3 regions of the Bacillus swezeyi genome follow, and region 1 is predicted to be linked to each of the others. Evidence: riboswitches for the same ligand, from Rfam matches in the RefSeq annotation. Region 1 holds a riboswitch; each other region holds the start of a gene.

Region 1 (10,294 bases):
ACAGTGACAACGGAAGATACAGATGTTGCGACATTGGTCAGCACAGCGGTCCAAACGCTTACAGTTGTCATCGCAACGCTTATTGTCGGCATCCTTTAATACAAAAAGCAGAGCCAGCCAGCTCTGCTTTTCTTCATTTTTATAGACGATTACCCACACCAACAAGGGCACGGATACATATGTTGTTAAAGACTAAAGTCAAATATCCTATACAAAGGAGCTGAAATCCATGAGCTGCGGAAAAAACCATGGCCGGCATGAAAATTGTGTATGCGAAGCAGTTGAGCAGATTATAAAAGAGCAGGATGCAGTCGAGGAAACAACAGCATGCTCGACGAGCTGCTTCGGCAACCTGCTGAGTCCGACTGTTTCCGGTAAAGACACGATTCCGTTCCTCTTGTACGACAAAAAAGGCGGTTTGTTTTCAACATTTGGAAATGTCGGCGGATTTTTAGATGATATGCAGTGTTTCGAATCTATTTTCTTCCGGGCAGAAAGTCTAGAAGATTGCTGTGCAACTCTTTCAATCCTGAGGCCTGTGGACATAAACGGCGACACGTTAAGTGTCTGCCACCCTTGTGACCCTGACTTTTTCGGGCTTGAAAAAACGGACTTTTGCATTGAGGTTGACTTGACTTGTTTCTGCGCGATTCAATGTCTGTCACCTGATCTAGTTGATCGCGCAGCAGACAAAAAACACCATCACAACGGTTAAAAGATGTTGGACTGCATCAAGCCGATTCGGCTAAAGGATGGCTTGGTGCACTCTTTCACGAAGGCTGCCGGCTCTCGGCAGCTCCTTTTACCAATAAAAACCCGGCCGTTTCGAAACGAAATTTAAAATCCTGATTTAGGAGGGATCATAACGTGACTAAAATTTCAGCCGACAATTGCGTTTGTGAAGCAGTCGAAAACATCCATGACCTGCAAAACGCCATCGAAGAGGAAGGCTGCCCGACAAGCTGTTTCAGCAATCTGCTGTCTCCTACCCGACATTTAGGGGATACCATTCCGTTTATTTTGTACACATCAAAGTCAAAGCCGTTTGTAGCGTTCGGAAATGTGGGAGAACTTCAAGCCGGTCCTTGCTTCAGCACCGTTTTTTTCAGAGTTGAAAACATCGACAACTGCTGCGCTACGCTGAGACTGTTGATCGCCTTTGATGAACACCGCCGCGTGCTCGATTTCACAGATGATAAAGATAAAATTTGTGATGTGTTCCGATTGGAAAAAACAAGCTTTTGTATTGAAGTGGATTTAGAATGCTTCTGTGCGATCGAATGTTTGAATCCGCAATTGATCAACCGCGCGCAATAAAAAGTCCCTGAACCGGGACTTTTTTTGTGCTGTTTAGCTTAAAAGCCGAGCGGGTGCAGCGAGGTAATGTTCTCGACCTTCAGCTCTGCCGGCGAGCCTTTGCTCGATGTCCGAACAAAAACGGAATCGCCTTTTTTTTCAACGATCGTGCCTCTGTATGTTTTTCCGCCCGCTTCAATCAGGCAAAGAGTTTTCGGCATATTTCCCGGCAGGCTTGTTAAAAAATCAATTTTTTCGGTTATTGACATTTTGCTGAGCGGCTTCTTAATCGGTTTTATCCCTTTTTCAGGTCTGTCCCCCACCTCGTTAAGCACCGCTTCAGCTCCGTCTTTCTCCTTGGACTGTTGCGCTTCTGAATGCTCTTCTTTTTGTTTTTCCTTTTTTTCGGGAGCATTTGGCTTTGATTTTTTCTTTCTTTTGATGACAATATCCTGCATGTTTACTTCTGCCGTATCATAGTCCGGCTGTACGATATACATGAGCGGCTTTTGCTCCGCGTCGCTTTTCTTATGAGACATCTTTATCCCTCCGATCTGTTCATGGTATATCTATATGACGGGAAAGGAAAAATCAGAAGAAAAGAAAAAGCAATCCTGATCGGATTGCTTTTTTAGTGAATCTTTTTATCGCGCGATGATATGATATCCTGAGTCAACATGCAGGTTTTCACCGGTCATGCCGCGGGAAAGGTCGCTGAATAAGAAGGTAGCTGTGTCGCCGACTTCTTCCGGTGTTGTCGTGCGGCGCAGCGGTGCCCGCTCTTCAATTTCTTTTAAGATTGAATTGAAGTCGCTGATCCCTTTAGCGGACAATGTCCGGATAGGACCCGCAGAAATGCTGTTGACGCGGATTCCATCTTTTCCGAGATCGCTCGCTAAATATTTGACGCTTGCATCAAGGGAGGCTTTCGCAACGCCCATGACATTATAGTTTGAAACGACGCGCTCTCCGCCAAGATACGTAAGCGTGACAATGCTTCCGCCTTCAGTCATGATGCCGCGCGCCGCTTTGGCGACCGCTGTCAGTGAATAAGAGCTGATATTGTGTGCGAGAAGAAAACCGTCGCGAGTCGTATTCAAATATTCACCTGTCAGGTCTTCTTTGTTGGCAAAAGCGATGCAGTGAGCAATTCCATGAATCACTTGGACTTCGTCTTTGATTTTGGCAAAGCATTCTTCAATCTCCTGATCATTTGTGACATCACAGGGCAGAACAAGTGAATCATTACGCTCCAAAGAATCAGCCAATTCCTTAACCGATTTTTCAAGCCGCTCTCCGGCATATGTAAAAATCAGCCTTGCTCCCGCATTGTGAAGGGAACGGGCAATTCCCCAAGCGATGCTTCGTTTATTTGCAACACCCATGACGACAATATTCCGGCCTTCAAGTGACAAATTCATATGTATAAATCCTCCTAATGATTAACATTTTATTAGTACCTGATCATAATATATACTATCACAATTTATATCAGGCTGACAATTTCCGAATGGATGAGCGCGTTTTTTTCTTCAATCAAAAACGGCAGGCGTTCTTTAAAACACACTGCCGTTTGCCATATCCTCTTATAGCGGCTACACCCGCAGACTGCCTTTGAAAGATTTTTTAAATGCAAAATGATTGGTCGGTCCGTGTCCAGCCCCGATATCCAGACTGTGTGCAACCGCTTCGTGAACGAACGCCTCAGCGACCTGGAAAGCTTCATGAATATCATTCCCTTTCGCTGTTTGCGCCGTGAGGGCGGCGGCAAATGTACAGCCTGTTCCATGCGTGTTTTTCGTCTCAATATAAGGGTTCGAGATTTCGATGAATGTTTCGCCGTCAAAGAGGAGATCGGTCACTTTTTCGTTTTCCGGCTGATGTCCGCCTTTGATAATCGAGTAGCGGACACCCATTTTACACAAATCCTGCGCAGCTTTTTTTCGGTCATCCATCGTCTTAAGGCTTCTTCCGGTCAGCACTTCCGCTTCCGGAATGTTCGGGGTCACCGCATATGCCAGCGGCAGAAGACGGCGTGTCAATTTTTCAACAGCCTCATCATTTAATAAAGAAGCTCCGCCTTTGGCTATCATGACTGGATCGACAATGACGTTTTCCAAATCGTATGCTGCTATTTTTTCAGCAATGACTTCTATCATCTCCGCACTCCAGAGCATTCCTGTCTTTATGGCATCAGGTCTTAAGTCTTCGGCAACTGCTTCGATCTGTTTGCCAAGCGTTTCAGGAGACAGCGGATAAACGCCGTGAACCCCTGTCGTGTTCTGCGCGGTAATCGCCGTCAAAGCAGTCATCCCAAACACTTCAAGCTCCTGAAATGTTTTAAGGTCGGCCTGGATGCCGGCTCCGCCGCCTGAATCAGATCCGGCGATCGTCAACGCTTTAAATATACTCATGTTGTCTGCACTCCCTTCGGCCTTTAGCCAATCCATCTGTGATATAACATTTTTGCCTTGTTCACATCGTTTGTTCCGTGGATGAAAGCACGGCCGTCCCGGAAAATGACGAATTTGAAGTCTTTTGATTGGCAGGATACCAAATAAGGATTACCCGTCACATCCAAGCCTGCATCTTTTAACCTGGCGGCCAGCTCTTGCAATTCCGGCGGCTCGCTGCCGGCCGGTCTGATCTGTACCGTTTCCCGGCCGCAAAGAACGGCGGCTTTTGTTTCATTTTCAGCTGAAAGAAACGGAAACTTTCGGGTGCCGCAAGTCGGGCAAGCTTGATTTTTAATAGCATCGGCCCGGACTTCAGACCTTTCATTTGTCCATATATCAAAGGAGCGGAGCATTCCTGATGTCTCATGTCCAGTCAGCAGCTTGAGGGCATCTGTTACTTGAAACGCGGCGACCTGCTGGACGATCGGACTGATCACACCGGCTGTGTCGCATGTCAGACTGCCTGCCGGCAGATGCCCCAAAAGACAATGAAGACAAGGTGTTTGATCCGGAATGACGGTATAGGTAATGCCATAGCTTGACACACACGCCCCGTACAGAAAAGGAATGCCCAATTTGACGGCTGCATCGTTTATGATCAGCCGGGTCTCAAAGTTATCTGTCGCATCGATGATCAGAGAGGCGCCTTCAGCAAGACTGAGCACTTTCTCGGCTGTTACATCAGTGACAATTCCTTTAACGCGGACAGAGCTGTTAATGAGGCGCAGCCTGTTTTCAGCAGCTGCCGCCTTTGGCAGGTGGTCTGCCACATCCTGCTCCGTATAGAGCTGCTGGCGCTGGAGATTGCTCCATTCCACATAATCTCTGTCTGCAATTGTAAGCGAGCCGATTCCTGCCCTCACCAGCATTTCGGCGCTTGCCGCCCCCAAAGCCCCGGCTCCGATGAGAAGCACATGAGCGCTGTGCAGTTTTTTCTGGCCGTCCGGTCCGATCGGTCTGAACAGCTCCTGCCTTGAATATCTGCCGGTCAAATTGTCAACTTCCCTTCTTCAGGACTGCTGGCGATGCCGTAATTTTTTTCAGGAATTCTTCCGGCCAGATATCCGAGCCTTCCCGCTTCAACGGCGAGCTTCATCGCCAGCGCCATTTTCACCGGATCTTTCGCACCGCTGACAGCGGTGTTCAAGAGTACCCCGTCAGCTCCCAATTCCATTGCATATGCCGCATCTTTAGGAGAACCGATGCCGGCGTCCACGATGACCGGGACTTGAGCCTGTTCGATGATAAAAGAAAGATTGAGCGGATTTGCGATTCCCTGACCTGAACCGATCGGAGAAGCCCCCGGCATAATCGCATGCACGCCAAGATCTTCAAGCTTTTTCGCCAGCACGACATCATCTGATGTATACGGCAGCACGATAAAGCCTTCTTCAAGCAAAGCTTCAGACGCCTTTAATGTTTCGACAGGGTCAGGCAGAAGCGAACGGTCACAGCCGATGACTTCTACTTTAATCATGTCGCAAAGGCCGGACGCTTTCGCAAGCCTGGCAATACGCACCGCTTCTTCAGCGGTTTTTGCGCCAGCCGTATTCGGCAGCAGCGTATAGCGGCTTAAATCAAGCTGTTCCAAAAAGTTAGGCTGTGACTCTTCAAAAATATTCATCCGTCTGACGGCAAAGGTCAAAATGTCTGACTCCGATACACGGACGGCTTCCTTTTGGATCTTAAATGACGGATATTTTCCTGTACCAAGCAAAAGTCTTGATGAAAATTGTTGATCAGCGATTTTAAACATGTTTATCCCCCTCCGACAAAATGAACGATTTCGATCACATCATTTTCTTCCAATTCGACTGTTTGATATTGATCTTTTCCAATAATCTGTCTGTTTCTTTCGACGACGACAACCCGGTTTTCCAGCTTGTAGGATGCGAGCAAATCATAAATCGTTCCACCGTCATCGTTCCATTCTATTTTCTTTCCGTTGAGCTGAATGTTCACCTGTTAACAGCCTCCTTTCGCTCCGCTTGAAACGCCTCTTCCCACGTTTTTTTAACGGGGCGGCCCAGAATCATGTCGGTGATCATCGCGCCGGTTGCAGGCGCCAGAAGAATGCCGTTTCTGAAGTGGCCGGCCGCAAACAAAATCCGGCCGTTTTCAGGATGCCTGCCGATATACGGATTGCCGTCTTCGGTTTCCGGCCTCAATCCGGCCCAGCATTGATCAATTTTCATTTTTTCGATCTCTGGCAGCATCGTTTTCGCCTTTTTGATGACGGCCTCGATTCCGCCGAGCTCAGGCTGCTCATTCCAGTCTCCCGGCTTCATCGTTGCCCCGACAACAAGCTTCCCGCTATGGCGGGGAACAATATAGCAATGATCATGATACAGCGTCCGGGTTAAAGGAATGCCCTCATTCCAAACAGACAGGCACTCGCCTTTTACAGGATAAAATCTTTTATTTAAGCCGAGCTGTTTGAAGAAAACGCCGCTCCATACACCGCTTGCAATCACCGCGTGCTCGGCTTCCACCTCTCCTGAAGCCGTTTTGACCGTGACTGCGCCTGGCCCGGTTTCGATCGAAGTGACAGGAGTGTATTCAAAAATATCGGCGCCCGACAGTTTGGCTCCCTTGGCAAACGCCCTGCAAACAGAAACGGGTTCGACTTGAACATCATCTTGGATGAAGTTTGCGCCGAGTATCCCTTTTGCCGCATAAGGCTCTTTCTCATATACCTCTCCGGGCGTCAGCCATTCCGCAGAATCCAATACAGCCATCTGCATGAGGCGCTCCCGGTCGCTTTCAGAAAAAGCGAGCTTTAAAATTCCGCCGTCGCGTCTTCTGATGTCAATGCCGCTTATCTGTTTTAATTCAGCTTCCAGCCGCTGATATGCCTTTTGGCTGGCTCTGGCAAATTCAAAAAATGTTCCGGGTTTATCGCATTCGGCATGGGCGCCGAGCATGCCCGCTGCCGCCCTGGTCGCTTTTTGTCCGATTTCTCCGCTTTCAAAAACAGCCGTTTTGATTCCTGCCTTTGCAAGATGGTAAGCAATCGAAGCGCCAATGATGCCTCCTCCGACCACAACGGTCTCATAACGCTTTTTCATATGAATCTCCCTTTACGTAACAGGCAAACCGCGCCGCTGCTTCAGCCGGATGGTCGCTTGAAATGATCCCTGACATGACGGCGATGCCGTCAGGGTTTGCCGTCTGCACCTCAGGCAGCCGCTTTTCGGTGATTCCCCCGATCGCAATGACTGGAATATGGACAGCCGCTTTAACATCAGCCAGGCAGCCGATCCCTCTTCCTGTCCGGCCTTTTTTGCTGTCCGTTTCAAAAATATGGCCAAACAACACGTAATCTGCACCTTCTTTTTCAGCCTGAACCGCTTCTTGAACGGAGTGCACGGATTTGCCAATTTTCAAGTGAGGAAAACGACTTCTCACACACTTGACAGAAAAGCTGTGAGAAGGCAGCTGAACGCGGTGTATATTGTAAAACAAAGCGATATCCACCCTGTCATTGATGATAAGCTTCCGTTTATCGACCCCGCCGATGAGCAGGCGGCTGATTAAATCTGATATGTCGCTGACGTTTTTTGACCGTTCTCTGATATGGATAAAATCGACTATATCCTTGATTGAAATGATTTTCGCAGCAAGCTCTTCCTGAGAGTGCCTGTCATTGGTGATCACGTGAATGCGCAAGCTGTTCCACCCCGCTTTTTGACCAGCCTTCCTGCCGGTGGGCCATATTCCAAAATTGATACTCATAATAGCTTGAGATCACGAAGTTTTTCTTCATTTTCGCGCGGGTTTCAGCAGTGCTTTTTTCAGCCAGCTCATCAAAACGATCAATCTGTTCAGTCACAAGCTCTTTAAACCAGTCTCCACCGTATGTGGCAATCCATTCTTGATAAACCCCGTTCTCAGGTATGCATGTTTGCAAAGTTTCTCCGACTTCATAATAAAGCCAATAGCAAGGAAGCAAAGCAGCGAGAATTTCTGCAAAATTGCCGCTCATCACGGAACGGTACATGTGGGAAGTATAGGCATAAGCCGTAGGCGACGGCTGAAACGCTTCAATTTCTTCTTCTGTAATCCCCAATAAATCCGTGAACTTCCTATGGAGAGACAGCTCTGCTTCATAAGTGCCCTTTGCATGTTCTGCCATCCGGCTTGTCGTATACAGATCATCTGCATATGCCGCAGCAAAGGATTGAACCTTGGCAAAATGGGTCAAGTAGTAGGAATCCTGCAGAACATAGTATTTAAAACAGTCAACAGGCAAAGAGCCGTCACCGATTCCTTTAATAAATGGATGGACAAAACTGCCTTCCCACCATTCTGCAGCGCTTTTTCGGCATTCTTCTGAAAATTTCATATCGAGGCTCCTCCTTTAATTCTGAAAATGAAAAAACCACTTTCCCCGCAGGAAAAGTGGTTTGGAATTTGCATATATACATAATCAAATACCTTGCCACTTCCCTACGCAGGTATGAACCTGTTCAGGTTATGAGGGTCTAAAAGTCACACTTTTATCTCAGCCCTTATCAAGGACTCCCCTAGTGGAAAACATTTCTTTTTCATTCAGTTATACTTTTATCTTAACACGAAATAGAAAATGGTCAAGCATCAGTCTTCAAGCGTTTTTTTCAGTTCTGTGATATATCCGCGCGAACCGGTGGCGATCAGCCTGTCACCCATTTGCAGCCTTGTATCTCCATGAGGCACAAGGCTGTCGATGCCTCGGAAAATCCGTACAAAAATGACATCCCCGGTAAAAGGAAACTCCCTTAACAGCACACCGTCAAACCGTTCGTTGTTCATGTTGATCTGGTACAATGATGCATCCTGGTTGGTCAGCAATTTCATGACGCCAGGCGCCTCAATAAGTGCGCGAAGCAATGTTTTCGTTGACAGCAGAATGGAGATTGTATCGATTCCGTTTTCTTTTAATTCAGCTTCGGCTTTAGGCGAATCTGCGCTGGCGATAATTCTGTCGACCTTTTGCTCCTTTGCAAAAAGGGCAATCCCGGTGTTTCGCTCTTCATTTCCTGTCGCCACGACAAGAATATCCGTTTCAAAAACGTTAAACGATTGAAGTGTGCTATATTCATAATCCGGCAGCATTTCCACATCAAAAACGGAATCAGCCAGCTTTTCTTCTTTCTTTTCCTGATGCACATGCAGAATTCTGACATGATATTCTTCAGAAGAGAGCTCAAGCGTGACCGGCAGCGTCATTTGATTGGCGCCGATAAAGCTGATCGTCTTTTTCTCTGTTTCGCTTTCCGCTTTCGGCATCAATTTTTTAAAGCCGATCGGTGTAATGATACATGTGATCACAGCCACCAAAATCAGCGCTCCAGACATTTGCGCATCGATAACGCCAATGCGTTCACCGATCGTTGTCGCAGCAATGACAAGGGACAGCGTCGATGTCAGGAGAAAACCTGAAGCCAGGACCGTTTTTGTGTCATACCATTTTTTCAAAAGCAATGCGGGAAGAACCTTGCTTATTAATAACGCAACAAACAGCAGCGGAATCATGATTAAAATTTTCGGATTCTCAAAAAGCGACCAAATATCCAATTTGACCCCCGTCATGACAAAAAAGATCGGGATCAAAAATCCATAGCCGAACGAATCAAGCTGCTGAACAAGCTCTTTGTTCGGAGAAAGAAGCGATACGAGCACCCCGGCTAAAAATGCGCCGAGAATGTTTTCCGCGCCGAGCGACTCCGAGAGTGCGACCAGTACAATGATCAAAGTAAAAATCGCCCTTGTGCCGATTTGAATCGTCCCTTTTGACATCACTTCGACAAAAGACCGCTTTTTAAAGATTCTCCCGAAAAGATACAGAACGACGCCTGCGGCAAATAATATGATCAACAGCCACATATTGCTGTTTTCATCACCATAGATTGATGCGAACACCGCCAGCAGAATCATCGTCGCAAGATCGGCAATCACCGCTACAAGCAAAATAACCTGGCCGATATTTGTCTTCATGAGCCGCTCTTCCTTCAAAGTCGGAACGACCACGCCGAGGGAAATGGTGGAAATAATCAGCGTCATTAAAAAGGCGTTGTCGATAAAGCCGGCCAGCACGAAGCTGTATGATAGCCCGAGCGACAAAATAAAAATTCCGATAAATATGATGGCAGCCGTTTTAAATGTATTCGGCGCCGCTTTTCCGTTTGGAAGCAGCTGCTTTTTCTTTCCTTTTTCAAATGCGGAAAAATCAATTTCAAGTCCGCTTAAAAACATTAGAAATATAAATCCAAGCATCGATAATGTTTCCAGCCATGTATCGTGGGCTGTTACAAGGTTTAATCCGCTTTTTCCGATGATAAGACCCATGATGATTTCCGCGACGACAACAGGTATACTGAGCCTAAATCGATGCAGCAAAATGGGAGTCAAAAATGCAAAAATGAGTACGACGACTAAAGATGAAACAGATGTATGCTCCATAAACTGGTACCTCCTCAAAACCGGTTTCCGGGTATAATTAGCGTTCCCTTTTTTAACATAAAAAAGGTCCATATTTTAGAAATTCATGTGAGAAAAGAGAT
Region 2 (10,294 bases), 1.2 Mb from region 1:
AGACACCTATAAAGACTATCCTTTTGGTGAAGGGTGGACTGTGATGCGTCACAAAGGTAATAAAAAGTTGTTTGCACTTATCTTTAATCTAGATGGTCATCTATGCATCAATCTTAAATGCGAACCTGAGCACGCCAATTTTCTACGTAGCATCTATAAGGAAGTGAAACCCGGTTATCATATGAATAAAGACCACTGGAATACAATTATTTTAGATGGTACCCTCTCGAAAGAAACTCTTGATGATATGGTGCAACATAGTTTCGAATTGACAAAGCCGAAGAAGCCTCATAGCTAAACACCTATATAAAAACGATATACTAAAGGTACATACCATAATAAATTAACAGGAACTCTAGTAAGTTCCTGTTTGTATATACTTATCGAATTTTTTAGCGTTTAATTAATACTGATAACTCACCTTCAAACACTTTTTCCTCTTTATGATTATAGGTAGATAACAATACAGTAAGTATCCCCGTTTGACTTTTATTTGGTTTTTTATCAATAACCTTAACAATAGTGTTCAGTTTATCATTGGGGTATACGGGTGCTAGGAATTTTATATTATTCATTCCTGTTCCAGCTATAACATCGTCCCCATGACACCCTTCTTCAATCCAGAGCTTAAAAGTAATTGCTAACGTTTGTATTCCAGAAGCAATAATACCATTAAATCTACCCATTTTTGCTTTCTCTTCATTTAAATGCATGTATTGCGGGTCATATTCTTCTGCAAAATTCATTACATTCTCTTTTGTTAATTCGAAAGATTTAGTTTGAAAAACTTGTCCAATAGTAAATTCATCTAACTTCACCATTACACCCCCCTGAATTTAATCCTCATCACCTAATCCACATAACATTTTAACTTATCCAATAATCTCACAGAGAGAATCCCCTTTGCATTGGTGGCATAGAATCTCCTTTCATGATGGGGACTGAAATGATTTTAACTTCAATCTTTTAGATTTACTCATTTTCGGGAAAATATTAAATGAAAGTATTTAATTTTATACTTGTGGTACAGTAAGAATGCAAAACAAGATTGAAAGTAGGTGAACCCATGTCCACTCACAATAAACACAATAGATTAATCAATGAGAAGTCTCCATATTTACTTCAACACGCCCACAACCCTGTAGACTGGTATCCGTGGAGAGAAGAAGCCTTCGAAAAAGCAAAACGCGAAAACAAGCCGGTTCTCGTCAGCATCGGTTATTCAACATGTCGTCATTGGTGTCACGTCTGTTAAACTAGCCAGAAATAAAGAGATAGGAAGCTTTAAATTCTCAGTGTCTTTAACTCTTGTGTATTCAATTGATTCTTGTATGGCTTTTAGAGTTTCAAAGAAATTTCCGTATGATACTTTACCAATATCGTTTACGATTTTTTCTTGTATTTGTAACCAAATAGGAATTGCTTCTTTTAATTTTTCAATGTCTAATTCGGTTATTGTAATGATTTTCGTTCTGGAATCATGGATATCTTTTGTGATATTAACATAGCCGCTTTTCTTCAATATATTCACATTACGAGTAATGTAGTTTTATGAAGAACAGCAAGAGCTACAGAAGAATCTCCGTGCAGTAGTCCCATCGGTTGAATTGTTTTCGGACCGACTGACATTTTGCATACAACACGGTCGGTAGTTGCTTCTTTATATGTTATCCCTAACGCCCCAATTCGACCTGCCAAGTCTTTTTTTATTTTGCAATTCTTTGTTTTTTCTGATCCTGTATTTCAAGCGTTGAAGCCCATTCAATCTCTATGTTTGCATAATGTTACATTCATTTTGTGTACAAAATAGTCACTGATACCGCATCATGGATAATCCTATAGGGATGAAAAACAAAAAGATACCAATTTAATTTTTGGCATCTTCTCTATTTTGATTCCCTTCACAATTGTTTGCATTTCATCTTACTAATGGAAAATATAAAGTTAACTTAACGAATAAAAGCAAAGTCTTTCTGTGCTAAAGCATCCTCCAGCCATCTAGGGTGCATTGGCAATAGATTTTCCGGTAACTCACGGATATTAAAATACCTAATTTCTAAGGCTTCCTCTGTGGATTTTTTCAATGTCCCGCCAATCACTTCACATTGAAAACAGTTGGTAATAAAGTGACTGACTCTTCCGTCAGGGTAAATAAATGTTTGTGAGCTTGGATCAGAATAAACTCCTATCATTTTAGAAACTTTAACAGTTAATCCGGTTTCCTCTTTTATTTCTCTTATTATCGCTTGTTCAACTGATTCACCAGGTTCCACATGTCCTGAAGGTATGCCCCATTGACCATTATCAGCACGCTTCATTAATAAAACCGAACTTGATTCTTTGATTATTATTCCAGCGACTCCAGCTTTAACTTGTTCTGTCCATTGATAATCTGGTTTCTCACGTACTTCTATCTTAACTTCACTATCGAACAAATACTTCAAATCGCGGATCACAACATCTGGATTTCTAAAGTCATGTTCTACAGGAAATAAAGTATTTTGATCAGAAACTAAGATAGAAGCTATGCCCATTTGGTTCGCTCCAATAATATCTGTCTCAGGTGTATCTCCAATCATGACGCATCTCTCTTTGTCTTCAAAGGACTCAAGTATTTTTTCAAATATTGAAGACTCCGGTTTTCCAATTATGATGGGTGCTTTATCTGCACCCGTTTTAACAGCCTCAACTATGGCACCTGTAGCTGGTGCTGGTCCTTTAGCGGTGGGAAATGTTTTATCCCCATTTGTAGCAATAAATGAAGCCCCACGGCGGATGAGATTTACTGCCTTATGTATATCTTGAAAAGTAATATTGTTATCCCATCCAATGACAACAGCCTCTGCTAGATCTTCTTCAAGATCAATACCAGCTTTTCGAATCTCGCTTTTAAGTTGATCATTTCCTAATATATATGCTTTCTTTATTCCAGCCTTAACAAGGTAATCAGCTGTTGCCCACCCCGAAGTAATGACTTCATCAATACTTGCTGAAAAACCGAGTTTATGAAGCCTTTTAACAATCGTTTCTCTTGTAACACAGGGATCATTCGTTAAAAAACGAATGGATTTCTTTTTTTCACGGAGGCGTTTTAAAGAAGAAACAGCTTCTGGTAAAGCTTTGTCTCCTATATAAATAACTCCGTCTAAATCGAATAAAAATACATCATATTCCTTGTAGATCATCGTAACACTCCTTAAGTAGTTGTCTCTTAATTAATGATTGAGCGATACGCGAAATGATTTGTAGGCCCTTGTCCCTTCCCAATTCCTATGGGATGTTTAATAGCTGCTGAAATAAATTCTTTTCCTGTTGCGACAGATTCTGGTATACTGTGCTGCTTTGCTAGCTCTGCAGTTATAACGGCAGAAAAAGTACAGCCTGTTCCATGGGTATGTTTTGTATCAAAGCGAGGAGAAACAAATTCCTCAAAGGTCTCGTCAAAGTACATAATATCGCGAGCTTCTCCGTTCAAATGCCCTCCTTTTACGACAGCACTCTTTGCTCCATATACTTCCACAATTTCTTTAGCAGCATCACGCATCTGCTGTATAGTTTTTATTGATTTGCCGATTATTACTTCTGTTTCTGGAATATTTGGTGTAATAACAGTTGTTTGAGGTATTAATAATTTTTTCAAATGATTAACGGCATCCTTATGAAGCAGATGATGTCCGCTTTTAGCAACCATAACTGGGTCCATCACATACGATTGGATATGAGCCGCTTTTAATTTTTCAGCTATCAGTTCAATAATTTCTACACTTGCAAGCATACCAGTTTTTACAGCATCTGGTTTTATGTCTCCAATGACACAGTCTATTTGCTGAGATATATTATTCAGAGATACCTCCTCAAAACTTTTCACACCAAGTGTGTTTTGAGCAACAACTGATGTAATAACAGCCATTCCATATACTTGCTGTTCCTGAAAGGTTTTTAAGTCTGCATGAATTCCCGCTCCCCCGGTTGGATCTGTTCCAGCAATCGAAAGTGCTTTGTAGATATCCGTCAACTCATACTCCTCCTTAGGTAGGTTTAACTGCTTCAAAAATTATAAAAGGTGGATATTCCTTTTCACTTTTCCAATTATTAAATTTAAATTTTTGTTCGATAGCCTTTAACTGCTCTCCGTCAATTTCGTTTAACGTTGGTTCTAGTAAAGTTACACTTTCAAAACCTGCATTAGATAAAAGTTTATAGTACATTGACTTCGGCCAATGAAAGTCATTTAAAATTAAATCTGCTTGTTCAGGAACATGAAGCCACTCATTTCTTTCTTCTCCATAAGAATATTCTTTCCCCGGTATTCCGTTGCGAAAGGTTGAAAATTCTATTCCAGTTGAATCAGGGTTCGTATCGAGTATAACAAAAGAAGCGCCCGGTTTTAACACACGAAAAATTTCATCCATTATTCTTTTGATACGTTGATCACTATCTGTATTAATAAAGACGTAACAGGCCATAGCAGCATCAACTGAATGATCTGGTAAGAAGAAAAGATTATCATGTTCAATTAAATGATAGTCAACATGTGGATGCTTTCTTTTTGTCTTTGCTATATCTAACATCTTACTTGATTCATCTACTGCGATTACATTGCAATCTATTCTGTCAGCTAACCTATATGCTACCTTTCCGGGACCACAGCCAAAATCGAGCACCTTTTTAATATCCTCTTTATCAAATTTACGAAAAACATACTCAAAACCTAATGTTTGTTCTAAAACGTCGTTATAAGCATCGAATTTACCAGCAACACTGTCTTCTTTCCAAGAAGTTTTCATTAAATTTCCTCCTTTTGTTTAGTTGAGAAATAATTAAACCACTTATTTCTAACAAAAAATTGATAAATAGGAAGTAAGCCTTGAAATAGAGAATGATCCATATCTCGTTTATAAGCAATATGCTGATATATACTGAAAAGTAAAAGAATCTGTTTCCAATATTCAGGTAAGTCTAGAGTTTCAATATCCTGCTTTGACATTGAAATTTGATCTTTTCTAAGCAAAGCCTCATATTCTAAAACTGTTTCGATGAAGGGCCAATTATTCCCGGTAGGCATTTTAGGAAATTCAAAAGCCGAGATATCATTATGGGTTTTTGCTTCCTCAAGTACTGTTTTTGCCCATTCGTTGTCCGACTCGTAAATATGAATGGAACCAACATTATGGAAATATTCCCCGACTTCTAAATGAAGTTCTCTCGCCATTAATTCTTGCATAAATGTAAAAGAGAACAGATCACTAATCATCCCTCGAAATGCATCATTTGCACGCATTACGGAAGACATGTATAACTTGTCTTCTCTTATGAAAAATTGCAAACCGATTGTGCAAGAAACATCAATGTTTCCAGAAACGAAGAGTTCCGAGGCATCGAATATTTGAATAAATGCCCTTTTTGAATCAATGTCTTCTTGTGTCAAAAGATTTTTTATTCTATTCCATTGATTTAGTTTTGCGTTTCCAAATTCAAATATTTTAGGACCATACGCAGTACCTGTTAATGTTTTTTTATTCATTGAATATAAAGGCATTTTTTTATTGTAATAACTAATAAAATCTAAGTTATTACTCCCCGATAAATACCATAAAACTTCAGCAAAATTAAACACGATATTTGTTTTTCTAGAGGGTAAGTAAGTGACACGTTCTATTGGATTTTCAAGGATCAGATGATAGTTCAATTGTTCTTTGCTTTTTTGTCCACGCGGTGAATTCAAAAATTCAGGGTTGTAATAGATGTCATACAGGGTTTCCATATATGCTTCATGAAAAGTTTTCTTTCTCATTTAGATTCCACCTTTTATTTCATAAGGATACTTTTAATCTTCTCTAATAAATCATCAGTATCTTTAAAATTAATGTATTCAACATCAGCTACTACATTTAACCCTTGAATTAAGAATGCGTAATCCCTATCATTTTCTAGTAATAACACTATCTTTTTTTTCAAGGCAGAAGCCCATCCAATTTCTATATGCGTTCCAGGAGAAGCCGGTGAGCCAGGAAAAGCTACAAAAAGGTCGCAAGTGCTTATTTCATCAAAATCAATTTTAGTGCACTGTTGGGGTGTCATGAAATCTTTCCCCCATCCTTCTCGCTTGTGAGCATTATGAACTAACCATCCTTCATTTTCAAAAAAAGAAATTAATGACTCCAACTTTCCCCTTTCATGTAAACTCATCAATCCAGTATTCTCATCTACTAAACTTTTAAAAGGCCCTGCTAAAAAAACTTTTTTAGTTGTCACTTTAATATCATCCTTTCAAAATAAATAAAGCCACTTTCATATGGAAAGTGGCTTAAATATAGATAAGATAAAAAATCTCTCTAATTTTTTCACTTCCCTACGCTGGTGTTAACCAAATCAGGTTCAAAGGGTCAGGACTTATGTCTCTTCTCAGCTTCTAAAGCTCCCCTAGTGGATAAAATATAAATATTTACTTTAATCCTAAACTATTCCATGTCATTAGTCAAACAATGATAGGATTAAAAAGGAAGCAGCTAATTATTATTTAAAAGTGGATTCCATCAAACAACTGAGATAACAGTTTGCCTTCCCATTTCCTTTTCCAAATATGCCAAATAAGTTTGACATAATGAAAACAATCATTTACGACAAATATGTAAAATATCTTTTCCATAAAGGAGTTTTTATGGAAAAAGGTTATAAAACATGCTAGAAAGGAAAAAGGTTTTTCTCAAGAGCAATTGGCCAAAGCGTGCGGCGTTTCCCGTCAAACCATTAATGCTATTGAAAATAATAAGTATGATCCGAGTTTATCTCTTGCTTTTCAATTGGCATATTGTTTAGGGGTAACAGTTGACCAATTATTTTTATTCGAATCAGAAAGGGATGTCAGAAATGAGAAAAATTGAAGTGTTTAGTTTGCTATTTCTAATCATTATTACCTTATACTTCGAGGGAACTTTACTGAGCTATATTAAACAACATCGGACGTTACTGAAGGGATTTTATTGATTAATTTGCTATTAGCATGGGGTCAATTCTTTATATGGAGAACGAAAAATAAAGTAAAGAAGGATGAAATGGGTAAATAAATACTAAAAAAAGTGCTCCAATGAGTTACAACATCGTTTTTATCACTTTATTTACTCTTTGGATCATCGATTTCTTTTTCATTAATAACGGAAAGAACTATATATTATTTGTCGCTTTTTGCATTGCATATATAACTTATCCCTAATCCAATTTGTTTTGGTAAAAAACATATATAAGAGGATAACAAGAGTTAGCCTACTCAATGATTTTTATCTTTCTGTTTAAATTATAGAACATACCTGCATCATTTGGTATGTTCTTTCTTATGCTGTGAATCCAGGCGCATCTCCATTCAAACTTCCCTTTCTCAGGAATAGGTACGCAGAGTAACGTTAGCAGTTCTGCTGACTCAAGCCGGCTTGTTGTGTTTGCATTGACAATTATCCATCCATTCCAAAACCTGCTCATTTTTTGAATTTATATATGATTACTGTGGTAATCTAAGGATAGTCAATAAGGAAAGAAGGTGATCCCATGCCCACTAACAATAAACCCAATAGATTAATCGCTGAGAAGTCTCCGTATTTACTCCAACATGCTCACAATCCTGTGGATTGGTATCCGTGGGGAGAAGAAGCCTTCGAAAAAGCAAAACGCGAAAACAAGCCGGTTCTCGTCAGCATCGGCTATTCGACTTGCCATTGGTGTCAATAAGAAACTAAGATAGAAATATTATCTTAATCATAAACATAAATCTACATGTGATCGGGCATAGTTAATATACATGAAGGAATTGAAAGAAATAACAATAACTTCAGATTGTTCCCAAAGTTTACTGAAAACCCTTGATTTTTGATGTTGAACCTTTTAAATATTTGATATTTTGGGGTTGAACAGATTTTTTCCACCAAAAAGTGCTATAATAGGGGATGATTAGTACCACAACAACTTTTTTGAAGGGGGACATTTAGCTTATATGCAAACATTTAACTTTATTTCAGGAGTGTGTTCAATATTATCTTTCATAATAAGCATCTTTGTTGCTGGGAAAGTTATAAAGATAACCAAAAATTTAAATATCAATTCAAATAGCGCCAGAAAACAACTAGTTATTGGAAAAGGGAACAAAACAGCTGGGAATGATATGAAAAATGTTTGAGAGAATACTGCAAATAATAGCTGGAAACAATAATAAATCTGCAGGTAGGGATATAAAAGAGACAACTCATATCTATAATTTTAATCCTCATCCTATCAGGTTCTATGAACAAGATCTAAAAGAAATTATAGAATGTTTCTCTAAGGAAACTGACAATATCAACAATGTTATTGAAAATACAACAGATTTCTATCGACCTAAAATTAAGAAAAAAAACGAAATCAATAGACTTTCAAATGAATATTTTGAACACATAAAGAAAAATAGCTTAATGCACTTTGAAAAAATATCCATTTTTCTCAAAGACATAAGAAATGAAGAGTTTTTAAAAATGTACCTTAGTACAACAACAGAAATAAACAATAAAATTGTATGCAATAGGAGAGAGTTCGAGTATTTCGAAAAGATCTTTGATGCGATATATAACTATATAGTTGAAAAGTCTAATTATGAACTTCCATTCAACAAAGAACTCATATGGGTTTTTCTACATTATATGTATTATAGTTGCGACATAGGTGATAAACATGATCAAACCTCATAAATATATGGATTTAAAACTTTCAATTTTTAATATTAGTCACATTATTATACAGAAATTAAAAAATAAAAATATCTACCCATATGATGATTTATATAAAGCTATTTGTCAAGAAATTAATGAAGATGGCATTATGGAACTTTTTAATTTGGCACTTACTTTTTTGTATTCTTTTAATGCAATCAAATACAATAAACATTCTGATAATGTGGAGCTGCTAAAGAATGAAAATATCTAAGATATATTCAAATAACAGTAGATTTAATGATTTAGATTTTACTGATGGGTTAAATATAATACTTGGTAGAGTAATTAATCAGCAAAATCTTGAATCTGATTCACACAATTTAGGAAAGAGTACTCTTATAAATTTAATAGATTTTATGTTTTTAAAAGGATTAAAACCAGGTAACTTTTTAAAAGATAACATCGAAAAGTTCAGTGACTATACTTTTTTTATGGAGCTTAAAAAAAACAATTCACAATACATAACAATAAAAAGAAGTGTGAAGAACAACACTAAGATATCCTTGAAATTCCATAACGAGGGCAAACAAGACTTTCGAGAGGAATTAGTTTGGGACTATAAAGACCTTCCCTTAACTTCGTCTGATGTAAACAAAAATCCCAAGGAAATATTAAATCGTTTTTGGGGATTTAGCGAGTTGCTTCCATATGATTACAGACAATATGTTAACTATTTTTTAAGAACACAATATGATTATGATGAAGTTTTTAAGCTAACAAAGTTTAGAGGTAGCGATTCTTCATGGAAACCAGCAATCGCTCAATTACTCGGATTTAATGGTGCGTTAATTAAAGAAAAGTACTTGAAAGAATCAGAAATTAAAGATGAATTAACACTATTTAATGATATGGAACAAAAACTTAAAATTAATCTTAATCAATTAAACCAAATTAAATCTTTGTTAGATATAAGTGAAGCAAAAAAAGAGAAGCTTCTAACGAAAATCGATGATTTTGATTTTTATATGAATGAAAGAGAACTAAATAGAGAATTAATTGAAGAAATAGAAACGAATATCTCTAAATTAAATAGTAAAGAATATAAATTAAAATATGAGATAAAGAAAACTCAAGAATCTTTAAGAAACAGTGTTCCTTTTGATATAAGTAAATTACAAACGCTGTTCTCTGAAATAAAAGTATTTTTTCCAAATGAATTAAAGAAAGAGTATGGTGATTTAGTTAAGTTTAATAATGATATTACAGAAGAAAGAAACCTACTCTTAGAAGAAAACTTAGCTATTTTACAAAAGGACTTGGAGTATGTAAATAATAAGTTGCGGAAAGAAAATAAGCGTCGTAATGAAATTCTTTCTTTGTTAAAAGAAAAAGATTCCTTCACTAAATTCAAGAAGTACCAAATGGAGCTTGTTGAAGTTGAAAACGAGATTAGTAACCTATTAAGCAAAATGGACAATTACGATCTCTTAAAAGAAATGGATGACGCTATTAAAGCTAAGGAAGCAGCACTACAAAACATAATTGATCGTATAGAACACCATTTAAATCAGGGCAATAATTTATTTAAGCAAATAGCGATAGATTTTTCCCAATTGGTT
Region 3 (10,294 bases), 2.0 Mb from region 1:
AAAGGCGGAAACGACCTCAAACAATATATCCAAAAAGGGTTTGGGTTCTGTCATATTTAAAATGAAAACGGCTGTTAAAATCAATAACACGCTGATGGTCGAAATCGCGAGGGAACGAATGATCAATTTGTCTTTCAGCGTTTTTCTCGCGATTGAAATATGTTTTTTTCCTTTTAAGAAAGTGATCACTGAGAGGAGAATGACCAGAAATGTCGTCAGCTTGATCCCTCCTCCAGTTGAAGCGCTTCCCGCTCCGACAAACATAAGCAGCAGCATCAGCGTGATCGTGCTTTCACGCAAACTCCCAATGTCTAACGTGTTAAATCCGGCAGTTCTTGGCGTAACGGCTTGAAAATAGGCTCCCAAAAGTTTTTCATTTAACGGCAGCGGCCCCAGCGTATTTTGGTATTCAAGCAGAAAGATCATGATCATGGCTGATATATTGATAATAAAAGTTCCGTATATCATTAATTTTGAATGAAGGCTTAAATTTTTCAAATTTCGTTTATGCCATAAATCAGATAATACGGTAAAGCCTATTCCTCCGATGATAAATAAAGATGTGATGACAATATTGACAAGCGGATCGCCTTCATACCGCATCAAACTGTCCGGCCAAACGGAAAATCCGGCGTTGTTAAAAGCGGATACCGAGTGAAAAAGGCTGTAGTATACGCCATGTTTCCATCCGTATTCAGGAACCCATCTAAACGCTAACACCACCATCGCCATCATTTCGATAATAAATGAGTAAATAAATAAATTTCGGATTAATTGAATGATTCCGCCGAGTGAAGTCTGATTGAGGGACTGCTGAATCAGCAGCCGTTCCTTAAGACCGATTTTTTTCCCCAGCATGATAAAAATGAGCACTGCAAACGACATAATCCCCAGGCCGCCGATCTGGATCAGAATGAGAATGATGGCCTGGCCGAACACCGTAAAATCCGCGGCGGTATCAACGACGACTAAACCGGTTACGGTCATGGCTGATGTCGCGGTAAAAAGCGTGTCAATCCAATTCACGCTCTCAGGTGTTGCGAAAGGCAGCTTCAATAAAAGGGTTCCTAACAATATAAAAAATAAGAAAACCAATACAAGCAATTGAGAAGGGCTCAGTTGAATCTGTTTGAATTTCATGTTTAATCACCCTTTTTTTCAAAGGCTTCAATATCTTTATTTTGCCCAATCACAATTAAAACGTCTTTTTCATAAATGATGTCATCTGCACTGGGGGCAATGATAAAATGGCCCTGCCGTTTGATTGCCACGATATTGCACCCGAAATTTGCACGGACATCAACATCTCCTAAACTTCTGCCATCCAGTTTTTTCGTGGCAATAATTTCGACGATGCTGTAGTTTGGCGAAAGCTCAACGAAATCGATCATCTTTTCAGAAGTAATATGGCTTGCAATTCGCCTTGCCATATCTTTTTCAGGATGAATGATCCGATTGACGCCAATTTTATGAAGGACTTTTTGGTGGTAATCATTCTGTGCTTTTGACCATACTTGTGGAACGCCCATTTCAATCAGCAAAAGCGAAGTTAAAATACTGGCCTCGATATCGTCTCCAAATGAAACGAACGCGTGGTCAATGTTTCGAATGCCGATTTGCTTTAATGTGTTTTCATCAACTGCATTGGCGCAAACGGTATAGGTGGCATAGGCCGAATATTCATTTACTTTCTCTTCAGATTTATCGATGCCGATGACTTCTGTTCCTTTTTCATGGAATGCTTTGACAAGGCTGCCGCCGAACTGGCCGAGTCCGAAAACGGCATAAGATTTCTGCATGCTGCTCACCCTTTAGGCTGTTTTTCTTTTAGTGTTTACGTTTTTTTGCGAAAAACACGCCGCAGGGTGCTTCGTTTTTAGGGCAGGGTAAAAAGAAGATCTTGATCGACGAGGGGAGGATCTTTCTAAAGCAGTAACGGAGGCTGGGGCCGCTGCTGTTTTTGGGTGTCAGCTAAGCGAGCCTCCGGTTTCGCGGATGTCTGTTTCATGATTGGCAGCCGTTAATGCGGCAATGCGCAATCCTTTTACGATTGTTTCCAAACTGAGGCTTGGCTCTTTTTTATCGACCGTTTGCTCAGGCAGAAAAGGAATGTGGATGAATCCTCCGCGCATGCTTGATGAAGAACGGTCTATGTAGTGCATTAACCGATAAAATAAATGATTGCACACGAAGGTTCCGGCTGAGTTGGAGACAGATGCCGGAATGCCGCTCTCCTTCATGTTTTTAACGATGCGCTTTATCGGAAGAGCTGACCAGTAAGCGGCTGGCCCGGCTGCCGCAATTTGTTCATCAATCGGCTCTTGGCCGTCATTATCGGGAATGCGGGCATCATCGATATTAATTGCTATGCGTTCCGGTGTCATATGGGGCCGCCCGCCTGCTTGTCCCACGCAAATGACAATATCAGGACAATGTTTCGCGATCGCTTTTTCCAAAATGTCTGCTGATTGATGAAAAACGGTCGGAATCTGCTCGGCGGCGATTAAAATGTCTTCAACTCTCTCTCCGTTAAGCCGTTTAACAGCTTCCCAAGATGGATTGACGGATTCTCCGCCAAAAGGATCAAAGCCTGTGAGGAGCACTTTCTTTTTCATATCACTCACTCCTGAAAATACGTTTTTTATGACATGGATGAAAATACCCATCCAGCCATCTGCTGAATGGGTATTTTGATTGGTGACATGTATCAGGCGCCAGATCCGCGGGATGCCAGCTGCACCTGCTCACTGTTAGAAGCCGCTTCTGCTCCATGATCTGCTAAAGAATAGGTGAATACTGCTCCTAAAACAAATGCTGCCAATAAAAGCTTTTTCATTCTATTCTCCTCCTCTTCCGGCGAGTTTGCTCGCCTTATCTGTTTTAATGTAAAAATAGATGGCTTCATCATATAACTTCTTCTCCCGGTAATAATTCGCCACGTCCATCAGCAATTCCTCCAGATCTACCCAAGCTTTTTTATTTTCTAACTGGTGAACAAAGTCCTTGATTATTTCCATTTTATTCTGAAGGTTTGAATGTAATGTATATAAAATATTGAATTTCAAAACGAAAATTTCACTGTTCATTTCTTGAGCTTTTTTAAAGCCCACATCGATCCATTTAAAAGCTTGATCGTATGCATTGGTTTTCAGGAGAGATCTGACGTTTTCATAAACGCAAAGAAGGTAAGCATACTTGGTTTTCGTTTCAAAATCTTTGATGGCAAAAGCTTTTCTGTAATACTTTAGCGCTTCTTCGTGCTTGTCTTCCTTGCTTTTCAAAAAGCCCATATTGTAATAAGTGCAAGGCAAAAGAAACTGGTCGCCGATTTTTTCGGTTTTTTCGATCGCTTCCTTTAATAAAGCTTCACTTTCTGAAAACTTAAATTGGTCAATATAATTAAGCCCTATCAACATTTTGCAGTTGATGACTCTTTTGGCATATCCGCCATACCCTTGGAAGATGCCGGACGCAATATGAATGTGATGAATCGACAGCCATGTCGCTTTTAAATTATAGTACAGCACCCCGATTTTATAATGAAATTCAGCTTTCTCAATCTCATTTTGAATCGCTCCAAGCCTTTTTTCTGCTATTCTGAAAAAATTAAGCGCTTCTGTGTGGTTTTGCTTATAGTCTTCATAGATTCCTTTGAACAGATAAAAATAATAATTCAGCTTGTCATCTGTGCTTTTCGGGTCTTTGTCATGAAAACTGATCGCTTCCAATTTTTCGGTGGAAGTTTGGGAGATATCCTCAAGAAGGAGCCTTAAGCGAAAATCCAGCATTTGATAGTAGAGAAGGACGTCCTGATCTTCTTCCATTTCCTCAATGGCTTTATCTATGTCATCTTTCATTTCAATCGAACCTGAAATGTCTCGTTTTTTCATCCGTATGTACCAGTCGTTCAGCATGTTGGCGACTTCCTGCGAAGCCACTGCTTTGGCCATTCTCTTCCCTCCAATCTTTTGTGAATTTTTTGTAAATTGAAGTTCTATTAATCATAGCATAAACTGACGCCGTCTGTGAATAACGCTGAAATCCAAGTTTGTTCATTTTCGTGTGTCAAAAATTTATTTTTGAATAGGCCCGATTTTAAATTGTCATTTTCCAAAAAAAGTGCGCGAAAAAAGCAAAAACCACGCCGAGCGGAATACAGGAGATCATTGCGGTTCCGTTGACTAGTCCGTCAGCTCCGCTTATTTTCAGGGCTTCCCGATAGCCTATTAAAAAATGGATGATGGATAGGATATAACATAAGAGCATCATATAATAAGGATTCACTTTCATACCTCCCAACTCGCTTTACTATATTACATTCAATAGAAGCAAACATTATGCCTCTTTTTAAAGTGCCAAAAGGACAGAATATTATAGATGAAAAAAACTTCTATTACAATACATGTTTTTTTAAAAAATTCCATTATAATCAAAAGGAAAGATAAATTTAGGGGTGATATCCAATGAAAAAGAGGCTGGTGTCGCTGCTGGTCTGCGTCCTGTTTTTAGCACCTGCAGCAGAAGCTTTTGCCGCACCGAAACAGGCTGAGCTTAATGAGTATCTTGAAGAAATAGGAATAACAGAAAAAGAAATGGAAGCCTATTTACAAGATACATATGATGAAAGTTTGAGAGATTTTGATTCAGTAGAAGAGTTAAGAGACTTTTTGGGAGAAAGGCTGACCGAAAAGCTTTTGGCATCATATTTAAAAGAATACGGATTAAGTGAAAAAGAAGCGGTTGATCTTTTCGTTGAAAATGGCTATATGGAAAGCGGTCAAAACATTCTCGACGTATTTGTGTTTGAGTATGAATTGGACGATGCTCTATTTATGGTGACATATGAAGAAGACGATCTGGAGATCGGAAATTTATTTCAAGAACTGGGTGTGGATGACCTAGAGTGGGAGAAGCTCGTCGATCACCTCCGCAATGTGCGGGACAAAAATCCAAACTTTGAAAATGATCTGATGGCGCTTGGAGAGCGGCTTGAAGCGGTCGCTGCTTTCGAGTCGGTGTCAGAGCTGTCGGCTCAAGACATCGCTGAAATGCTTTCAGTTTTGAATGACGTTCAGAAGACGCTTGAAGTGAAGACAAAATATTACCTCGTCAAAGACGGAAAGAAAAAAGCGGTGACTTTGACGACGCTGGTCAGTGCGGACGATCTGAAGGGAGCAAGCCTCCTTGTGGAAGTTTATGACTTGCAAGGCCATTTCATTTTGGATGTTTTGCTGACACCTGAAATGATTGGATCGGATTTAATACATGATACAGGGGCAAAAGTGAAGCAAACTAAAACTGCTGTCAAACATGAAACAAAAACATCTCACGTGAAAAAGACGGTTAAAGGTGCAAAGCTGCCAAAAACGGCCGGACACTATGCGGAATGGTCACTTCTTGGTGTTGTTCTGATGCTAGGCGGATTTTTCTTGATCAGAAGGCTTCGCAAAGCGGCTTAAATGTAACTTCCCATTCTCATCTTGTTTAGAATGGGCGTTTTTTGTAAGGAGTGAAACGAGATTAAGACATTGCGAAAAAAGGTCATTTGGCTTTTCGCCATTGTTATGGTAGCTGCTGGATTATATTTTATAACAACGAATGTGTTTAAGCTTTTACATGGCTACGCCCTTTTTTCATTTCAGCAGGTGAAAGAAGAGAAAACAACTGAAAAACCGCCCGTTCAAACGGCGAAAAAAGAAAAGATCGCAATAGATCAAACTTTTGAAACCGGTGAAAAAATCGGCGATCTCGTGATTCCGAAAATCAATGCAAGGCTTCCGATTTATCATGGGACAGATGAAGATGAATTGCAAAAAGGTGTGGGCCATTTCGCCGGCTCTGTTTTACCTGGGGAAGAGGACAATTCGGTTTTATCAGGCCACCGCGATACGGTTTTTAGAAAGCTCGGAGAAGTGGGCAAAGGGGATCGGTTAATTGTTGAAGCTGTCTATGGAACTTTTACATACAAAGTGAAAAAGGTTCGAATCGTAGATGCGGATGACCGGACGGTTATTGTCCCGAAGCCGAGAGCGACGTTGACCGTATCGACCTGCTATCCCTTTGATTTCATTGGGGCTGCACCGGAGCGGTATGTATTGGTGGCAGATTTAATAAAAGGATAAAAAACAGCGGAAGCCCATGTCAATCCGCTGTTTTTTATATTTATCTCATTTCCATCTGCCTGCCCAAGAGCCTTGGAGCCGTGAGCAGCAGCAGGCACAGTACGATTGTGCAAATGATGAAAGATGGAAGCATGTATGTTCCATTGTATACTAATGAATAAATCCAGACAGGTGTGCCTTGAGGCGCATAGTGTCCGAAGAAGACGGCGCCGCTGATCAGATGGGAGAGAAACTTCAGCCCGCTTCCAATAAAAACGGCAAGTGTAACATATGAAGCAAGTTTGCCCTTTTTTTTCTCGCTGGACGCTTTACGGATCGGAACGGCAAATGCCCCGCCGATTCCAGCGGCCGTGGGCGCGATAAAATAATCAAGGAGAAACTGCAGGGGATGAGCAATGTAAAGCCCCCCGCTTACAAACTGGAGCAATCCGGCTAAAAATCCAGTTGTCAGCCCCGCCTTCAACCCCCATCTAAAGGAGATCAAAAAAATCGGAATCATCATGACGGCAATTGAACCGCCTTGGGGCATTTTTAAGAACATTCCGGACACCATATCCAATATGATGGCAATTCCGGTCATGATCGCAATTTCAATAAGACGTACAAGTTGTTTTGATTGATTCATGATTACCCTCACTTTTGATGAACAAAGGGATACTGGACTTCTTTCCCAATAAAAAAAGCAATGCGGGGAAGGAGTAGGAAAGTTTTCCACGCACTGCTTTGGATGCAAGTTAGAATGACTTTGCCACATCCCTACGCCAGCGTTAACTAACAGGTTCAAAGGGTCAGAACGGTTCGTTCACTCTCAGCCTGAAGGCTCCCCTTGTGGTCATCGGTTATTTAGTTATATTCTACTATACTAAAAAACGAAACGGACGACAAGCTTCATTTTCAAAAAAAATTGCTTAATTTCTCCAATATGTAGCAATGCTATCGGCTTTTCCTTTATAATAGAACTTATTCGTACGTACAAGATGCAGTAAAGGGTTGATCTGATGAGTGAGCATACAAAATACAGCATGGTCAAAAATCAAATTAAGTCATGGATATACGAGGGAAAGGTTAAGCCTGGAGAAAAAATTCATTCTGAAAATGAATTGATGAAAATATTCGATGTCAGCAGGCATACGATTCGGCAGGCCATCGGCGACCTGGTCCATGAAGGCCTTCTTTACAGAGAGCAGGGGTCAGGGACGTATTGTTCGCACCGTCTTCAGCTTTCGGAAAAAGGAAGGGAAAGAAATAAAATGATCGGAGTCATCACGACATATCTGTCCGACTACATCTTTCCTTCTATTATAAGGGGAATTGAATCTTCGCTGTCGAGCGAAGGATATACGCTGATCGTGGCAAGTACAAATAATGATATTGAAAAAGAAAAACAGTGCCTCGTGAATATGCTTGATAAAAAAATTGACGGACTGATTGTAGAGCCGACGAAAACCGGAAGCTTTAATCCGAACTTAAACTATTATTTGACGCTCGAACAGCACCATATTCCATATTTGATGATTAATCAGTTTTATCAGGAATTAAATCCGCCGCATTTCATTTTGGATGATGAGCATGGCGGCTTTATCGCCACTGAGCATTTAATCAAGCTCGGCCATGAAAGAGTTTTTGGGTTTTTTAAACAGGATGACATGCAGGGTGTCAACAGAATGAAAGGTTTTATCCGCGCCTTTAGAGAAAACGGCTTGTCATTTTATCCTGAGATGGTCGTTACATACACGACAGAAAACAAAAAAGAAAAGACGGTATCCGAAGTAAGAAAGCGGCTGTCTTCTTCCGAACGGCCGACAGCGATTTTCTGCTACAATGACGAAGTTGCTCTTATGGTACTTGATGTGGTAAGGGAATTTGGCTTGAAAGTACCTGAAGACATATCGATTGTCGGGTACGATGATTCACATTTAAGCCAGGCCTCTGAAGTGAAGCTGACATCAGTCACCCATCCGAAAATGCAATTGGGAATCGAAGCGGCCAAATGGATGATCGCCAAAGTAGAGGGCCGGAATGCAGACCAGCTTGAGCATTCCACTGTTTACAAACCTGAACTGATTGTCAGACAATCGACAGCCAAGTTAAAAAATAGTTGAACGATATGTGATTTTTTGGGGACGCAACACGTTTAAGGGTACAGGTGTGTAAAAGAAAAATGGGATCACTGTCATTGATATTCACCATGGTCATGATGGTGATCTTTTTCATCGCACACCTAAAGGTTTTAAAAAATGGACGATGTGCTGATCGCATACAGTGCTGCATTCATTAGAGCTTCACCCCCAGAATCAACCGAAAACATCATGCGCGGAGCAGCTGTTTTCTCTATTGTTTTATACGAAGACGGCGTTCCTTGAACAATGTGCCATTTGGTCATACCTCTTTAAAAGAGGCGATGAGAGGAAACTCATGATCAATATCGTCAGCGCTTTGCTGTTTTGATTCCTCAAAGCGGAGCTTGCAGGAAGACTGCTGTTCCATTCAGCTCTCTGATGTTGCACTCTGCAAAACAGAAGTCCGAAAAGCCTATCCAATAGAAGGAAGCGGAAAAGTGGATTGAGACTCTGTTGATAAAACTTTCCCATCAGGCTGCATAAACGGCATTCGGCCAGAGTTGTGGAAAGTTAAAAGTTTGATACAAGGACCCGGTGAAGTCAGATTTTGCGATTTCGTTTATCTGGATTATTATTTTTTCAAAAAAACTATTGTGCAAAATAAAAATAGATGTTATATTAATATCCGTCCCTAAAAAGACGGCTTTATAAAACAGCATTTAAAATAAGATTGAAAAAAGTTGTTGACATTCACTTTACTAGAATGTTATATTAGTAAAGTCGCTTCTTTGAGAGGCGGAAATGATCTTTGAAAACTAAACAAGACAAACGTACCTGTTAATTCATTAAATAAATCGCACATGCGAATGTGCGTAGTCATTATCAAACTTCATGGAGAGTTTGATCCTGGCTCAGGACGAACGCTGGCGGCGTGCCTAATACATGCAAGTCGAGCGGACCGACGGGAGCTTGCTCCCTTAGGTTAGCGGCGGACGGGTGAGTAACACGTGGGTAACCTGCCTGTAAGACTGGGATAACTCCGGGAAACCGGGGCTAATACCGGATGCTTGATTGAACCGCATGGTTCAATCATAAAAGGCGGCTTCGGCTGCCGTTTACAGATGGACCCGCGGCGCATTAGCTAGTTGGTGAGGTAATGGCTCACCAAGGCGACGATGCGTAGCCGACCTGAGAGGGTGATCGGCCACACTGGGACTGAGACACGGCCCAGACTCCTACGGGAGGCAGCAGTAGGGAATCTTCCGCAATGGACGAAAGTCTGACGGAGCAACGCCGCGTGAGTGATGAAGGTTTTCGGATCGTAAAGCTCTGTTGTTAGGGAAGAACAAGTACCGTTCGAATAGGGCGGTACCTTGACGGTACCTAACCAGAAAGCCACGGCTAACTACGTGCCAGCAGCCGCGGTAATACGTAGGTGGCAAGCGTTGTCCGGAATTATTGGGCGTAAAGCGCGCGCAGGCGGTTTCTTAAGTCTGATGTGAAAGCCCCCGGCTCAACCGGGGAGGGTCATTGGAAACTGGGGAACTTGAGTGCAGAAGAGGAGAGTGGAATTCCACGTGTAGCGGTGAAATGCGTAGAGATGTGGAGGAACACCAGTGGCGAAGGCGACTCTCTGGTCTGTAACTGACGCTGAGGCGCGAAAGCGTGGGGAGCGAACAGGATTAGATACCCTGGTAGTCCACGCCGTAAACGATGAGTGCTAAGTGTTAGAGGGTTTCCGCCCTTTAGTGCTGCAGCAAACGCATTAAGCACTCCGCCTGGGGAGTACGGTCGCAAGACTGAAACTCAAAGGAATTGACGGGGGCCCGCACAAGCGGTGGAGCATGTGGTTTAATTCGAAGCAACGCGAAGAACCTTACCAGGTCTTGACATCCTCTGACACCCCTAGAGATAGGGCTTCCCCTTCGGGGGCAGAGTGACAGGTGGTGCATGGTTGTCGTCAGCTCGTGTCGTGAGATGTTGGGTTAAGTCCCGCAACGAGCGCAACCCTTGATCTTAGTTGCCAGCATTCAGTTGGGCACTCTAAGGTGACTGCCGGTGACAAACCGGAGGAAGGTGGGGATGACGTCAAATCATCATGCCCCTTATGAC

The links. A riboswitch is a leader RNA that binds a small molecule or an ion and turns the genes downstream of it on or off. The one in region 1 is predicted to bind thiamine pyrophosphate.
Region 2: another riboswitch for thiamine pyrophosphate. It lies ahead of RBH91_RS01245 (nucleoside 2-deoxyribosyltransferase); the one in region 1 lies ahead of tenA (thiaminase II).
Region 3: another riboswitch for thiamine pyrophosphate. It lies ahead of thiT (energy-coupled thiamine transporter ThiT); the one in region 1 lies ahead of tenA (thiaminase II).

Annotation. Positions count from the first base shown of each region.
Region 1 covers NZ_CP133085.1:1,419,596-1,429,889, reverse strand. The annotation lists gene RBH91_RS06865 (spore coat protein) at 1-99, shown strand, start outside; gene RBH91_RS06860 (CotY/CotZ family spore coat protein) at 230-715, shown strand; gene RBH91_RS06855 (CotY/CotZ family spore coat protein) at 868-1,317, shown strand; gene RBH91_RS06850 (CotO family spore coat protein) at 1,356-1,835, opposite strand; gene fabI (enoyl-ACP reductase FabI) at 1,941-2,717, opposite strand; gene thiD (bifunctional hydroxymethylpyrimidine kinase/phosphomethylpyrimidine kinase) at 2,892-3,710, opposite strand; gene RBH91_RS06835 (thiazole biosynthesis adenylyltransferase ThiF) at 3,734-4,744, opposite strand; gene RBH91_RS06830 (thiazole synthase) at 4,741-5,508, opposite strand; gene thiS (sulfur carrier protein ThiS) at 5,511-5,714, opposite strand; gene thiO (glycine oxidase ThiO) at 5,711-6,820, opposite strand; gene tenI (thiazole tautomerase TenI) at 6,804-7,421, opposite strand; gene tenA (thiaminase II) at 7,396-8,097, opposite strand; TPP riboswitch at 8,182-8,290, opposite strand; gene RBH91_RS06805 (monovalent cation:proton antiporter family protein) at 8,349-10,193, opposite strand.
Region 2 covers NZ_CP133085.1:209,353-219,646, reverse strand. The annotation lists gene RBH91_RS01285 (MmcQ/YjbR family DNA-binding protein) at 1-298, shown strand, start outside; gene RBH91_RS01280 (MaoC family dehydratase) at 393-818, opposite strand; partial or broken gene RBH91_RS01275 (DUF255 domain-containing protein) at 1,067-1,249, shown strand; gene RBH91_RS01270 (hypothetical protein) at 1,223-1,522, opposite strand; gene RBH91_RS01265 (HAD-IIA family hydrolase) at 1,950-3,185, opposite strand; gene thiD (bifunctional hydroxymethylpyrimidine kinase/phosphomethylpyrimidine kinase) at 3,212-4,015, opposite strand; gene RBH91_RS01255 (class I SAM-dependent methyltransferase) at 4,029-4,787, opposite strand; gene RBH91_RS01250 (thymidylate synthase) at 4,787-5,794, opposite strand; gene RBH91_RS01245 (nucleoside 2-deoxyribosyltransferase) at 5,809-6,255, opposite strand; TPP riboswitch at 6,333-6,435, opposite strand; gene RBH91_RS01240 (helix-turn-helix transcriptional regulator) at 6,675-6,884, shown strand; partial or broken gene RBH91_RS01235 (DUF255 domain-containing protein) at 7,543-7,716, shown strand; gene RBH91_RS01230 (ABC-three component system protein) at 8,160-8,711, shown strand; gene RBH91_RS01225 (ABC-three component system middle component 6) at 8,695-8,946, shown strand; gene RBH91_RS01220 (DUF2326 domain-containing protein) at 8,933-10,294, shown strand, end outside.
Region 3 covers NZ_CP133085.1:3,451,597-3,461,890, reverse strand. The annotation lists gene RBH91_RS17230 (TrkH family potassium uptake protein) at 1-1,140, opposite strand, end outside; gene RBH91_RS17225 (potassium channel family protein) at 1,143-1,799, opposite strand; gene pcp (pyroglutamyl-peptidase I) at 1,968-2,615, opposite strand; gene RBH91_RS17215 (hypothetical protein) at 2,708-2,836, opposite strand; gene RBH91_RS17210 (response regulator aspartate phosphatase) at 2,838-3,950, opposite strand; gene RBH91_RS17205 (hypothetical protein) at 4,096-4,290, opposite strand; gene RBH91_RS17200 (processed acidic surface protein) at 4,464-5,459, shown strand; gene RBH91_RS17195 (class D sortase) at 5,565-6,122, shown strand; gene thiT (energy-coupled thiamine transporter ThiT) at 6,163-6,747, opposite strand; TPP riboswitch at 6,859-6,959, opposite strand; gene RBH91_RS17185 (GntR family transcriptional regulator) at 7,121-8,224, shown strand; rRNA gene RBH91_RS17180 (16S ribosomal RNA) at 9,071-10,294, shown strand, end outside.